3 regions of the Paraburkholderia sp. RL17-337-BIB-A genome follow, and region 3 is predicted to be linked to each of the others. Evidence: predicted binding sites of a transcription regulator. Region 3 holds the regulator's gene; each other region holds the start of a gene.
What was found. The regulator LexA, encoded in region 3, represses DNA repair genes until DNA is damaged. The targets are predictions, from matches to a motif close to ACTGTATNNNNATACAGT.
Positions count from the first base shown of each region.

Region 1: a site for LexA is predicted at 1,420-1,437, ahead of imuA (translesion DNA synthesis-associated protein ImuA). Genes of this name have one in related genera too.
Region 2: a site for LexA is predicted at 2,037-2,054, ahead of imuA (translesion DNA synthesis-associated protein ImuA). Genes of this name have one in related genera too.

Region 1 is NZ_JARESY010000001.1:3,140,790-3,144,948, reverse strand. Features, by position in the region: rRNA gene P0D84_RS14105 (23S ribosomal RNA) at 1-478, shown strand, start outside; rRNA gene rrf (5S ribosomal RNA) at 632-744, shown strand; gene imuA (translesion DNA synthesis-associated protein ImuA) at 1,507-2,037, shown strand; gene istA (IS21 family transposase) at 2,204-3,715, shown strand; partial or broken gene istB (IS21-like element helper ATPase IstB) at 3,712-4,159, shown strand, end outside.
Region 2 is NZ_JARESY010000001.1:1,074,164-1,078,322, forward strand. Features, by position in the region: gene P0D84_RS05075 (GGDEF domain-containing protein) at 1-179, opposite strand, end outside; gene P0D84_RS05080 (response regulator) at 638-991, shown strand; gene P0D84_RS05085 (hypothetical protein) at 1,102-1,320, opposite strand; gene imuA (translesion DNA synthesis-associated protein ImuA) at 2,070-2,777, shown strand; gene P0D84_RS05095 (Y-family DNA polymerase) at 2,707-4,159, shown strand, end outside.
Region 3 is NZ_JARESY010000001.1:2,618,795-2,622,953, forward strand. Features, by position in the region: gene cysT (sulfate ABC transporter permease subunit CysT) at 1-692, opposite strand, end outside; gene P0D84_RS11770 (sulfate ABC transporter substrate-binding protein) at 851-1,891, opposite strand; gene lexA (transcriptional repressor LexA) at 2,208-2,858, shown strand; gene P0D84_RS11780 (hypothetical protein) at 3,004-3,348, shown strand; gene P0D84_RS11785 (DUF2939 domain-containing protein) at 3,520-4,159, shown strand, end outside.

The sequences.
Region 1 (4,159 bases), 520 kb from region 3:
CGGATAAAAGGTACTCTGGGGATAACAGGCTGATACCGCCCAAGAGTTCATATCGACGGCGGTGTTTGGCACCTCGATGTCGGCTCATCTCATCCTGGGGCTGTAGCCGGTCCCAAGGGTATGGCTGTTCGCCATTTAAAGAGGTACGTGAGCTGGGTTTAAAACGTCGTGAGACAGTTTGGTCCCTATCTGCCGTGGGCGCTGGATATTTGAAGGGGGCTGCTCCTAGTACGAGAGGACCGGAGTGGACGAACCTCTGGTGTACCGGTTGTCACGCCAGTGGCATCGCCGGGTAGCTATGTTCGGAAGAGATAACCGCTGAAAGCATCTAAGCGGGAAACTCGCCTTAAGATGAGATATCCCCGGGGCTTCGAGCCCCTTGAAGGGTCGTTCAAGACCAGGACGTTGATAGGTCAGGTGTGGAAGCGCAGTAATGCGTTAAGCTAACTGATACTAATTGCCCGTAAGGCTTGATCCTATAACCGGTGTGTTTTACTACGCCACGGTTGAGATCACGTGTTGTGCCAGAAACAACACAACCCCAACAGCTTTACCCCTGGTGAGCATCACCAGAAACTACTTCTTCCAGATTGGTTGTATTGCTCCACGAGCAGTGCGACAACAAGTCATGCCTGATGACCATAGCGAGTCGGTCCCACCCCTTCCCATCCCGAACAGGACCGTGAAACGACTCCACGCCGATGATAGTGCGGATTCCCGTGTGAAAGTAGGTAATCGTCAGGCTCCCCTGCAGCAACAGAAACCCCACCCCAAAAGGTGGGGTTTCTGCGTTTACCGTCTGCAAAAACAGGCACAGAACGGGCCTTCGCCTCCAGCCGTGCCATCACGACTGCGATGGCACGCTCACGCCGGCACTTCGCCCAGGTGGTCCATCCGTCGTAACGGCCGGATCTGGAAACATCGCGCGACATGGCTGATGCGCTCACACTGCTCCGGCGTCACTCCTTCCCGATCCGCAGTGCGTTCTGCGTCAGCTCCAGATAAGCCGACGCAGAACGCAGCTTCGCCCCCGCCGTGTCATGACCATCCACGATGGCACGCCCACATCGGGACCACGGCAACTGTCCGTCAGTTTGTTCGTCACAATGGCTGAATCCGGAAATATCGCCGCGCGATCCTGCCCAATGCGCTCCCGTTTCGCCGGCATTGCCCCTTCCCGATCTGGCGGGCGCTCGTCAAAACCAGCCAACTCTGGCTCGTATCCACGGCATACATGCTTAGGCTTTACGCTCCCATCCCTCCCAACACGCTAACTCTGGTTTTGTTCGCGTAGCAGCAATGCCACGTGACAGTTCTCCCGTAGGCGAAAAACCTGCAGAAAAGCAGCGTCAACACCTCTCTACATTTCCTTCCTGCGCGTTTCGCTGCATCCCTCTGCCTTAACATTCATCTCGAAATACTGTATAAATATACAGTGAAACGTTGCCGCCCTATGCTTGTCCGACGCCGGGCGGGGCGGAGCATTCCCTATGAACGAGCGTGACTATGGCAGCAGCGATTCACCTGATGACGACAACGTTGTCGTCACAATTGAGGCGTCAGGTGTGGCAGGGCAATGAGCTTGCCGAGGCGGATTCCCGGGTGATTTCCAGCGGCTATGCCGCGCTGGATCAACTGCTGCCGGGACAGGGCTGGTCGACCGGCGGCCTGACGGAGTTATTGATTGAGCACGAAGGAGTTGGCGAACTACGCCTGCTGGCCCATGCGCTTCGGCATCTTACGGCACACGCCGAACGAAACGTCATGCTCGTAGCACCCCCTTATCAGCCCTGTGCTTCGGCACTGAGGGCTTGGGGTATCGATGTCGAGCGTGTCTTATGGATACGCTCGGGTGAAGACCAGGCGCTGTGGGCCGCCGCTCAGGCATTGAAGCAGGATGGCATCGGCGCGGTGCTGGTATGGCTGCCGAATGCGCGCGCCGATAAGGTTCGGCGTCTCCAAGTGGCGGCTCAGGAGTCGGCATCGCTGGCATTTTTGATCCGGCCTGTCGAGGCTATCGCGCGTCAATCAAGATGAGAACAGCGCGTCAATCAGGATGAGAACTGGCGTGGGGGGGGGGGGGGGGGGGGGGGAAACCGCTGCCGCCACGCCGCGCCGAACAGTCCCCCCGTCGTCGGGGAGCCTTGTCGGTGGTCGCGGTGGATCGGGTATGAAGGAACCTTCCATTTCACGGGAGGCTACGGTGCCCGGGCGTCACGTCAACGACCACCAGATGAGGCTCTATATGAAGTACAGAAGCAAGGAACAACCGACCAGGGCAGGCGCACGCGCCGGGTTCAGCGCCGCCACTGCCTATCGCATCGAACAGGACCCAAGACCGCCATCGAAGAAGAAGGCGCCACGCACGCGTCGCCGTGCTGATCCCCTGGCAGCAATCTTTGACGCCGAGATCGTCCCGCTGCTCCAGTCCGCTCCCGGCATCCGGCCCGTGGCCGTACTGGACGAGATGCTTCGGCGCCATCCAGACCTCCCGGGCAACGTGCGTCGCACGCTCGAGCGGCGTATTCGCGACTGGCGGGCACTCCATGGCGAGGAGCGTGACGTCATGTTCCGCCAGGTGCACGAGCCCGGTCGCCTCGGATTGTCCGACTTCACCGAGATGGACAGCCTGGGCGTCACCGTGGCGGGTGTCGCGCTGGACCACCGTCTGTATCATTTCCGGCTGGCCTGCTCGGGCTTTGAGCACGCTCACGTCATCCTCGGCGGCGAGAGCTATGTCGCGCTGGCCGAAGGGCTGCAGAACGCGTTGTGGGTGCTCGGTGGCGCACCGCGCGAGCACCGCAGCGACAGCCTGTCGGCGGCGTTCCGCAATCTCGAACGCGAAGCGCGCGACGATCTCACCACGCGTTACGAAGCGCTCTGTGCTCACTACGGAATGCAGCCTACGCGCAACAACCGCGGCGTTGCCCATGAGAACGGCTCCATCGAGAGCCCTCACGGCCACCTCAAGAACGCGGTGCGTGATGCGTTGCTTTTGCGCGGCAGTAAAGACTTCGACGACCTCGATACCTATCGCCGCTTCATCGACGAGCACGTCTGTCGCATCAACGCGCGCAATGGCAAGCGCATTGAGGCCGAGCGCCCGCAGCTTCAGCCACTGCCGCCGCAGCGCACGACGGACTACGAGCAAACGCGTGTGTACGTCAGCTCCACCGGCGGCTTTGTCCTGCGCAAGGTGTTCTATACCGTCCCGTCCCGGCTGATCGGTCATCGACTGCGCGTGCGGCTGTATGACGACCGGCTGGAACTGTTCCTGGGCAGCACCGCCCTGATGACGCTGCAGCGCGGCCGTCCGGGTCCCAGTGGCAAGCACGGCCACGTCGTCAACTACCGGCACATCATCCACGCGCTGCGCCGCAAGCCCATGGCGCTGCTCAACCTGGTCTACCGCGATCAGGTCTTTCCGCGTGAGGCCTATCGATTGACCTTCGAACGCCTGTGCGAGCAACTGCCTGAGCGTGCGGCATGCAAGACCATGGTTGAACTGCTCAGCCTGGCCCACGAGCGCAACTGCGAGGCACAACTGGCGCAGGCACTCGAGCAGTGCCTGGCCGACGGGCAACTGCCCGATCTGCACGCGCTGAGTTCCCGTTTCGAAGCGAAACCCGCGAGCCTGCCGCAGGTGAACGTCCAGCTGCCTTCGTTGCGCGACTACGAGGCCCTGCTTGGCCTGCAAATGGAGGTGGCAGCATGAATCACGAATTCGACGCCACCCGCCTGTCGCTGCTGCTCAACGATTTGCGGCTGCCCGCCATCAAGCAGATCTGGTCGAGCTTTGCCGAGCGTTCCGACACGGAAGGCTGGCCCGCGGCGCGCGCTGCTCATGGCGCTGGCCGAACACGAGATCGCCGAGCGCGATCGACGTCGCATCGAACGTCACCTCAGGGACGCCAGGCTGCTGCCGGGCAAGACGCTGGAGAACTTCGATTTCGACGCGGTGCCGATGGTGTCGAGAGCGCACGTCTCGGCGCTTTGCGCTGGCGACGGCTGGCTGCGCAACGGCGCCAACCTGATTCTTCTGGGGCCGTCCGGAGGCGGCAAGTCGCACTTGTCGTCGGCCATTGGACTGAGCCTGCTGGAGAACGGCTGGAAGGTCCTGTTCGCCCGTACCACCGATCTCGTGCAGCGGTTGCAGGTC
Region 2 (4,159 bases), 1.5 Mb from region 3:
GCAAACGTCATCGTTCCCTCGACCGCGTCGAGTTTAAACGCCCTCTTAAACGCAGCGCTCGCATAACGCAACACGTCTTCCGGGTCGTACGTCGCCACAATTAACGACCCGTCTGCAAACGCGCGAATGAGCGCGTCAGCCGGCCCGAAACCAAACGGCACTGCACCTGTGGGGTTCATTGTGCTGTTCTCTCGCTCAGTAGGTCCCACGGGAATGGGCCTCGTTTTTTCTGATTGCATTCTACCTGGGAGACGTCGCGTTGTGATACGTCTGTCCGAGGCCAGAGTCAGCCACCGGAAGGACGATGCTGTCACGCTGTCGCGGCAGGTCCTGACGGTCGCTGAACGCGATGCTCGAGCCGGAGACCGGCAGATGTTCGACGCGTTGGTGAAGACGCTTCTTTCTGGCCAGGCGGTTGACGTCAGGCGCCCTCCGATGCAGCAGTCTGGCTCCTGCCGTGCGGGCCAAGCTTTTGAGAGGTCCACGGCGACTTACAGACGGTTACCGGAGAGGCCCTGCCGTTTCGCCTTGTGGTCTTTGGTTCGCCTAGGATGAAAGTGGATTATCGGGCCGTTAGCAGGCAGGATGCCTGACGAATGCCATGCCGACGCCTCCCAGAAACTCACAGCCAGCAAAGATGAAAACCATTCTTGTCGTGGATGACGAACTCACCATTGTGACTGCGTGGAAACGCATCCTTCAATTTGAAGGCTATCGAGTCGTGACCGCTAGCAATGGTCGTGAGGGGCTTATTGCCGCTAACGAAGAAAAGCCCGACCTCATCATCACAGACCGGTCGATGCCGATAATGGATGGCGTTGAGTTCTGCCACCATCTGAAGCGAGAACGAGAGTTTGCGCGAATTCCTGTGATTCTTACAAGCGCTGACCATGCGGGGCCCGGCGACACAGCAGTATGGGATGGGTTTTGCCTTAAGCCCGTGTCCATCGAGGTGCTGCTAGCATCGGCACGACGCCTTTTGAACGCGTGATGATGCTCAGGCCGGAAATTCGGTGATTGCTGCGTGTACCGCTCATATGGCACCTACAAGGTCTGCTGATGCAGCAGTGTGAGTGCAAGCTTGCTGACCAGGCCGTGGCCTCACCCGTGCGCGTCGACCCAGGCGCGGGCCCAATCCAAGCCAGCATGTTGCGCGTCCTCTTCACTGTCGAAATGACCGAGGACGCCCGATGCTTCGATTAGCTTACCGCTCTTAGTAATGGTCCCGCTTCCCGCATAACGTTCCGGCTGGAGGATGTCTTCCTGCTGAAGGATGGCGTGGCCCCACACGTTGTAGCCGCGATAGCTTTCCGACTCCATCAGCGCCCAACCTTTACCGATGCTCCGCGCGAGTTCACGCGAAGCACATTTCCCTCGGGAGTTATCTGGCGAGGAATGTCCGACATGTCAGGCTCGTTCGCTGGAACGACTTCTTGCATGGGGTGTTGCTTCGCCATGAGCCTGGTTGCAGATGTCGGCGCGCGGCGTGCGTGCACTTTCAGTGCATGGGGCGCGACATGCCGACGAGTTACCAGGTTGTGTGTGGCACTGACGCTGTGTGGTGCGGTCGCGCGCGCCTCTGGTGGATTCCACATCTCCGAATATCCGCCAGTTGCGAACGCTGTCGGCGCCATCGTCGCTGCCAGTAACGCCAATCCAATTCTTTTCACGGTTTCTCCTTGCTGGCCGTTCGTTGCAGCCACTCTTTGCAACCAATTGCTTGGCCGACGCACCGGCCGTCACACCCGGGACAATAATGCCGGTCTCGTATGTCGGCGTTGACGCGCCAGACATTGTCGTTCGCCGGACTTGCTGTGCCAACAGTGCATCCATTCTCGCGCGCATAAAACGTCGGCTCACCAACTTTGCCGCGCCGGACCGCATTATCGACGCACTCGTCCCCGAAAGCATTACGCATCGCTGACATGAATGTTGCCACCTCCGGCATCGGATGGCTGACCTTGCGAACGCGTGCATCCACGATTCAGCTCCCGATGAAAAGTGTCAGTTCACTATCTCAGAATTGCGTGTACGATACTGTATAAATATACAGGTTTTTTCGATGCCGCATGTCTACTGCTAGCGCTACTGCCGAAGAGATACATCCGTCCCTGTGGCGTGCGTCTCAGCTCGCGCGCGGCCGTGGGCGGGTCGTTGAGACCGGCTATCCCGCGTTGTCTGCTGAACTTCCCGGTGGGGGCTGGCCGGTTGGAGCTCTCATCGACCTGATGGTCCAGCAAGCTGGGGTGGGCGAATTGCGGTTGCTGCGCCCGGCACTCAGCGGCTCGGGCAATCGACCCGTTGCATTCGTGCAGCCGCCGCATACCCCAGACGGACTCGGACTTAGCTACATCGGACTTCCCATTGAACAGGTGCTGCGGGTGAAAGCGCAAAAGACCGCAGATGCGCTCTGGTCAGCGGAGCAGATTCTGCGGGCAGGCAGTTGCAGCGCGCTCATCTTTTGGACGCAATACGCGCAGGCCTCATCGCTTCGACGCCTCCATTTGGCTGCGCAATCATCCGAGACGCTTTTCGTGATGGTCAGGCCTTTGGCCGCCGCTCAGGATTCTTCGCCCGCGCTTTTGCGGCTCGCTTTAAGACCATCAGCCGACGGTCTGACCGTTCACATTGTGAAACGACGAGGGCCCGCCCGCGCAGAGCCTCTGTCGATTCCTCTTCAACCCACTCCTGTACTGCTTTCCCGACATGCGCGTCTTTCTCGCCGTCCACTTGCCGAAGTTGCCACTCGAGGTGTTCCGACCGAAGTGGTCATCTGAGCCCGTGCACGGAAGTGCTGTCCTGGAGAAAGACAAAGTGGTCATTACCGACAACGCGGCTCGCGCAGCCGGCGTGCGCCTCGGGATGAAGCGCGGTGGAGTACTGACACTGTCTCCGGAAACGGAGATGCACGAGCGCGATGCGGCCAGGGAGGCCGCGGCACGGCGGGAGGTGGGCATCGCCCTGATGCGGTTTTCACCTGAGGTCGCCTTGCTTGACGAAGCGACTGTCGTGGTTGAAGTCGGCGCGAGTCTGCGACTCTTTGGTGGGCTGCTTGCATTGTGCCGGGAAGCGAAGTCAGTCTTGGGGACACTCGGGCTGACCGCGCGTATCAGCGCTGCGCCCACCGGCCAGGGTGGATGGCTACTCGCAAAGTTTGGGAACCGACGCGTGCTCAAACTGGCATCGCTCGAGAAACGGCTGGCCGCTTTGCCGATGATGGCGGTTCCCGAGGTTCGCCCGTTTGGAGATTGGTTCTCGGGGCTCGGCTGCGAAACCATCGCCGACGTACGACGCCTGCCACGCGCCGGCCTTCAGAGGCGATGTGGTGAACATCTGCTCGATTCGCTCGACCGCGCGTTCGGCACAGCTCCCGAACTGTTCGACTGGCTAGAGCTGCCACCCACTTTTTCCGCACGCATCGAAATGCCAGACCGTCTTGAGCATGCGGACGGCGCAGTGTTCGGTGCGCATCGACTCATCGTGCAACTGTGCGGCTGGCTTTGCGCCAAGCAATTGGCGGTCACGGCTATTAAGCTGCTGCTGGAGCATGAACGTGGGCGCGACGCCATCGAGCCGACAACCATCGACATCGCGTTGGGCGAGCCGACGTGGAAAGAGGAGCATCTTGTCCGGCTGCTCAAGGAGCGTTTGCATCGAATTGAGCTGGCTGCACCGGTCATTGCACTGAGACTCGACGCATCGAAAGTAGAATCTGCGGCGCCGGCTTCCGACACGCTCTTCCCGGAGCCCGGCGGCTCAAAGGAAGACCATGAACGCCTTCTCGAGTTACTCGTTGCGCGACTCGGAGAAGAGAATGTCCTTCGGCCAGCGCCGACTGCAGACCATCGCCCTGAAATTGCAAACCGCTGGGTGCCGGTAACGCATAAGTCGAAGCAGGAAGCGCTTCCGTTGGGTCTTCCACGACCAACCTGGATGCTGGACAGCCCGGTACGGCTGTTGATGCGTCAGCATCGTCCCTTCTATGGTTCTCCACTGCGGATGGTGTCACCTGGCGAACGCATCGAAGCCGGCTGGTTTGATGGTGAGCTGGTGACGCGCGACTATTTCGTTGCGCAGGCGGACGACCAGAGTTGCTACTGGATATACCGCGAGCGCGTTAGCAGCCGCGATGCGGAAGAAGAGCAGCGGTGGTTCCTCC
Region 3 (4,159 bases):
GTGATTTCCGATTTCATCGGCACGTTACCGGCGATGAAAATCACCGAGCCGTATTCGCCGAGCGCCCGCGCGAACGCCAGCGCGAAGCCGGTCAGTAAGGCCGGGAATACCGCCGGCAACACCACGCGGCGAAACGTCAGCCAGCGCGACGCGCCGAGGCACGCCGCGGCTTCTTCCTGTTCACGTTCGAACTCTTCGAGCACCGGCTGCACGGTCCGCACGACGAACGGCAAACCAATGAAGGTCAGCGCGATCAGCACACCAGCCGGCGTAAACGCGATCTTGATGCCGAGCGGTTCGAGGAACTGCCCGATCCAGCCGTTGCCCGCATACACGGCCGCGAGCGAAATGCCGGCCACGGAGGTCGGCAAAGCAAACGGCAGATCGACCACCGCGTCGACGATGCGCTTGAACGGAAACGTATAGCGCACCAGCACCCACGCGACCAGAAAGCCGAACACCGCGTTGATCAGCGCGCCGCCGAGGGCCGAGAAAAACGTGAGGCGATACGACGCGAGCACGCGCGGCGAACTCACCGCGCGCACGAACTGAGGCCAGTCGAGCGTCGCGGTCTTGAGAAAGGCCGCCGCAAGCGGAATCAGCACCACGAGGCTCAGATAAGCCACCGTGATGCCGAGTGTCAGGCCAAAACCGGGCAACGCGCTCGGTTTTCGGAAAGTCAACGTCGTCATGCTGAGTACTCTTCAGGGTTGAGGCCGGCGGCTCTTTTTTCGGCCGCCTGGCTCGCCAAAAAGCGCGCCCCGGGGGGCGCGCTTCGTGGCGGGGTGATACCTTGCGCGCCGAACGGCGCGGATCCAGCTGTCTATTGCTATCCGCGGCTAAGCGCGGCTTACTGCGGCGAGTAGATCGAATCGAACACGCCGCCGTCGGCAAAGTGCGTCTTCTGCGCGTTCGCCCAGCCGCCGAACGAATCGTCAATCGTGTACAGCTTCAGCTTCGGAAACTTGGCCGTCAGCTCAGCCGGTACCTTGTTCGAACGCGGACGGTAGAAGTTCCGCGCGGCGATTTCCTGACCCTGCTCGCTGTACAGGAAGTTCAGATACGCTTCGGCCACCTTGCGCGTGCCGTGCCTGTCGACCACCTTGTCCACCACCGCAACCGGCGGCTCGGCCAGAATACTCACCGACGGCACGACGATTTCAAACTTGTCCGGACCAAATTCCTTCAGCGAGAGGAACGCTTCGTTTTCCCACGCAATCAACACGTCGCCGATACCGCGTTGCACGAAGCTGGTGGTCGCGCCACGCGCGCCCGAATCCAGCACGCCGGCGTTCTTGTAGAGCTTGCCGACGAAGTCCTTGGCCTTCTGGTCGTTGCCGCCCGGCAGATGTTCAGCATAGGCCCATGCGGCCAGGTAGTTCCAGCGCGCGCCGCCCGAGGTCTTCGGATTCGGCGTGACGATCGACACACCCGGCTTGATCAGATCGTCCCAGTCCTTGATGTGCTTCGGGTTGCCCTTGCGCACCAGAAACACAATTGTCGACGTGTACGGCGAGGCGTTATCCGGCAAGCGCTTTTGCCAGCCCTTGTCGACCAGACCCTTGCTAGCCAATGCGTCGATGTCGTAGGCGAGCGCCAGCGTCACCACGTCCGCCTGCAGACCGTCCAGCACCGAGCGGGCTTGCGCGCCCGAGCCGCCGTGCGACTGCTTGAAGGTGATCGTCTCGCCGGTCTTCGCCTTCCATTCCTTGCCGAATGCCTGGTTGACGTCCTGATACAGTTCGCGCGTCGGGTCGTACGACACGTTCAGCAGCGTCGTGTCGGCTGCATGTGCCTGCGCCATGACGCCGAGCGCCGCTGCCGCGCCGAATGCGAGCGCCGCGATGAGTTTTTTGGTCTTGCCTGCCAGCCCCGTGCCTTGATGATTCATTGCCAACTTTCTCCGCGTGGTGGTCCGCTGAAACAGCGTGTGGTGTTGTTTTGCGTCGCGGTCACGTGCACATGAGCGCCAACTCGGAGCCCAGTCTATCGAAGGGCTTTCATCATTAAAAATAATGTTTCCTCATTCTTTAATACGCAAAAGTGGTAATGACGGCTGGATAAGGCGTTGCGGCACGAAAACGGCTGTTTAGACGTCGGAATCCGACGCTCGAACGCCACCCTGCGTCACGAACTTAAAGTAAAGCTTGAATTGCGCGGAATACTGTATAAAAATACAGTCACCTGTTCATCCATACAGTAGCCCCATGACCAAACTCACCGCACGACAGCAGCAGGTTTTCGATCTGGTCCGCCGGGCCATCGAACGCACCGGCTTTCCGCCCACCCGCGCGGAGATCGCCGCAGAGCTGGGTTTCAGCTCGGCCAATTCGGCAGAAGAACATTTGCGGGCGCTGGCTCGCAAGGGTGTGATCGAACTCGCGGCCGGCGCATCGCGCGGCATTCGCCTGCTAACGGGCGCGGAAGATTCGCCGTACCAGTTCACGCTGCCGCACGCCAGCATCATGCAACTGTCGTTGCCGCTGATCGGCCGCGTGGCCGCGGGTAGCCCGATCCTCGCGCAGGAACATATCTCGCAGCACTACGCGTGCGACCCGGCGCTGTTCTCGAGCAAGCCGGACTACCTGCTGAAGGTGCGCGGACTGTCCATGCGCGACGCGGGCATCTTCGACGGTGACTTGCTCGCGGTGCAGAAAAAAACCGAAGCCAAAGACGGCCAGATCATCATCGCGCGCCTTGGCGACGACGTGACGGTCAAGCGGTTGAAGCGTCGGCCGAACGGTATCGAGCTGATTGCCGAGAACCCCGATTACGACAACATCTTCGTTGAAACCGGCAGTGCGGAATTCGCGCTCGAAGGTATCGCCGTCGGGCTGATCCGTCCGGGCGAGTTCTAACCACTCGCTCCTGCGCCGCCCCGAAGCTGGCTCAAAAGCTGCCTGAGGGCTGCCTCAAAGCGGCCCCCAGCCGCCCTTGCCACCCTCGAAACTGCCTCAAAGCTGCCCGAACGCTGCCCCAACGTTGAATCGCCTGGAGAGACTCATGGAACGCCTTGCCCGCCTGCTGCCTTTTCGCCAGTTCGGTCGTTTGCGCCATTTGCGCAAGCTGGTGCCCTGCTCACTGATCGAGCCGTCCTCGGCCAGTGCTCCGTCGCTGTTCGACGCGCCCGCCAGCGGATCGAGCTTGCCGTCCTCGTTGCCTGCATTTGCTCGCGTGTCGTTGAATTCAGGGCTGAATACGGCTGAACCGGCGCGTCGCGCGCCGGTACGGGTCTATCACGGGCCGTCGCGGCTGATCATGGTCGGCACGGTCGACGCCGTATGCCGCATGATCGATCGCTGTATCGCCGACGAGGCCAATGTGCACGGCGCGGTGTTCGAGGCATGAGCAGCACTGGGCGAGCCCTCCGCTCCAATGCCGTTGTGCGGCGCGCGGATATGCAGCTATGCGGCGCGAAGTTTTTTCGGCTGCCGTACCGCCTCCACAGCACATCGTCTGGGATCGTTTTCGCGTGGCCGCGGTCCACGTTAGATCACACCTGACGGAGAATCCCACTCGATGGCAGTTTCAACACGCACCAGACGCAGCGCAACCCGGCCTCTAATCGTCACATTGATTGTGATTGCGGTGATCGCCGCATTGGGGTTCGGTTACGCGTCGCCCTACATGGCGCTGAATAACCTCAAACGCGCGGCGGATGCGCGTGATGCGCAAACCGTCAATGAATACGTCGACTTCCCCGCCTTGCGCGAGAGCCTGAAACAGCAGGTCACCGGCTTGTTATCGCGGCGGCTCGACGCGCATGGCAGCGGCAATCCGTTGGCCGCCATTGGCGCAATGATCGGCGTGGCCTTGATCGGTCCACTGGTCGATGCTTATGCAACACCCGACGGCGTTGCGGCTTTGCTGAACGGCATACCGCCGCGCGGCGATCCGGGCGAGCGGCCGCCGGCGCCGCCTGCCGCTGGAAATTCGCCGGACGCCGCGGTGCCTGCATCGGTGCCTGCAGCCCCCGCCGCGGGCAATGGTGTAAACAGTGCGGCCAATAGCGGCCATAGCGGCGAGAACAGTGCAACGCCACCGCAACCGCCGCAGACAACCGCGGGCTATCGCAGCCTGAACGAGTTCGTCGTCACCTATCAACATGGTGCTGGCGATGCGCGTTATTCAGCGATCTTTCGGCGCGAAGGATTGTTCA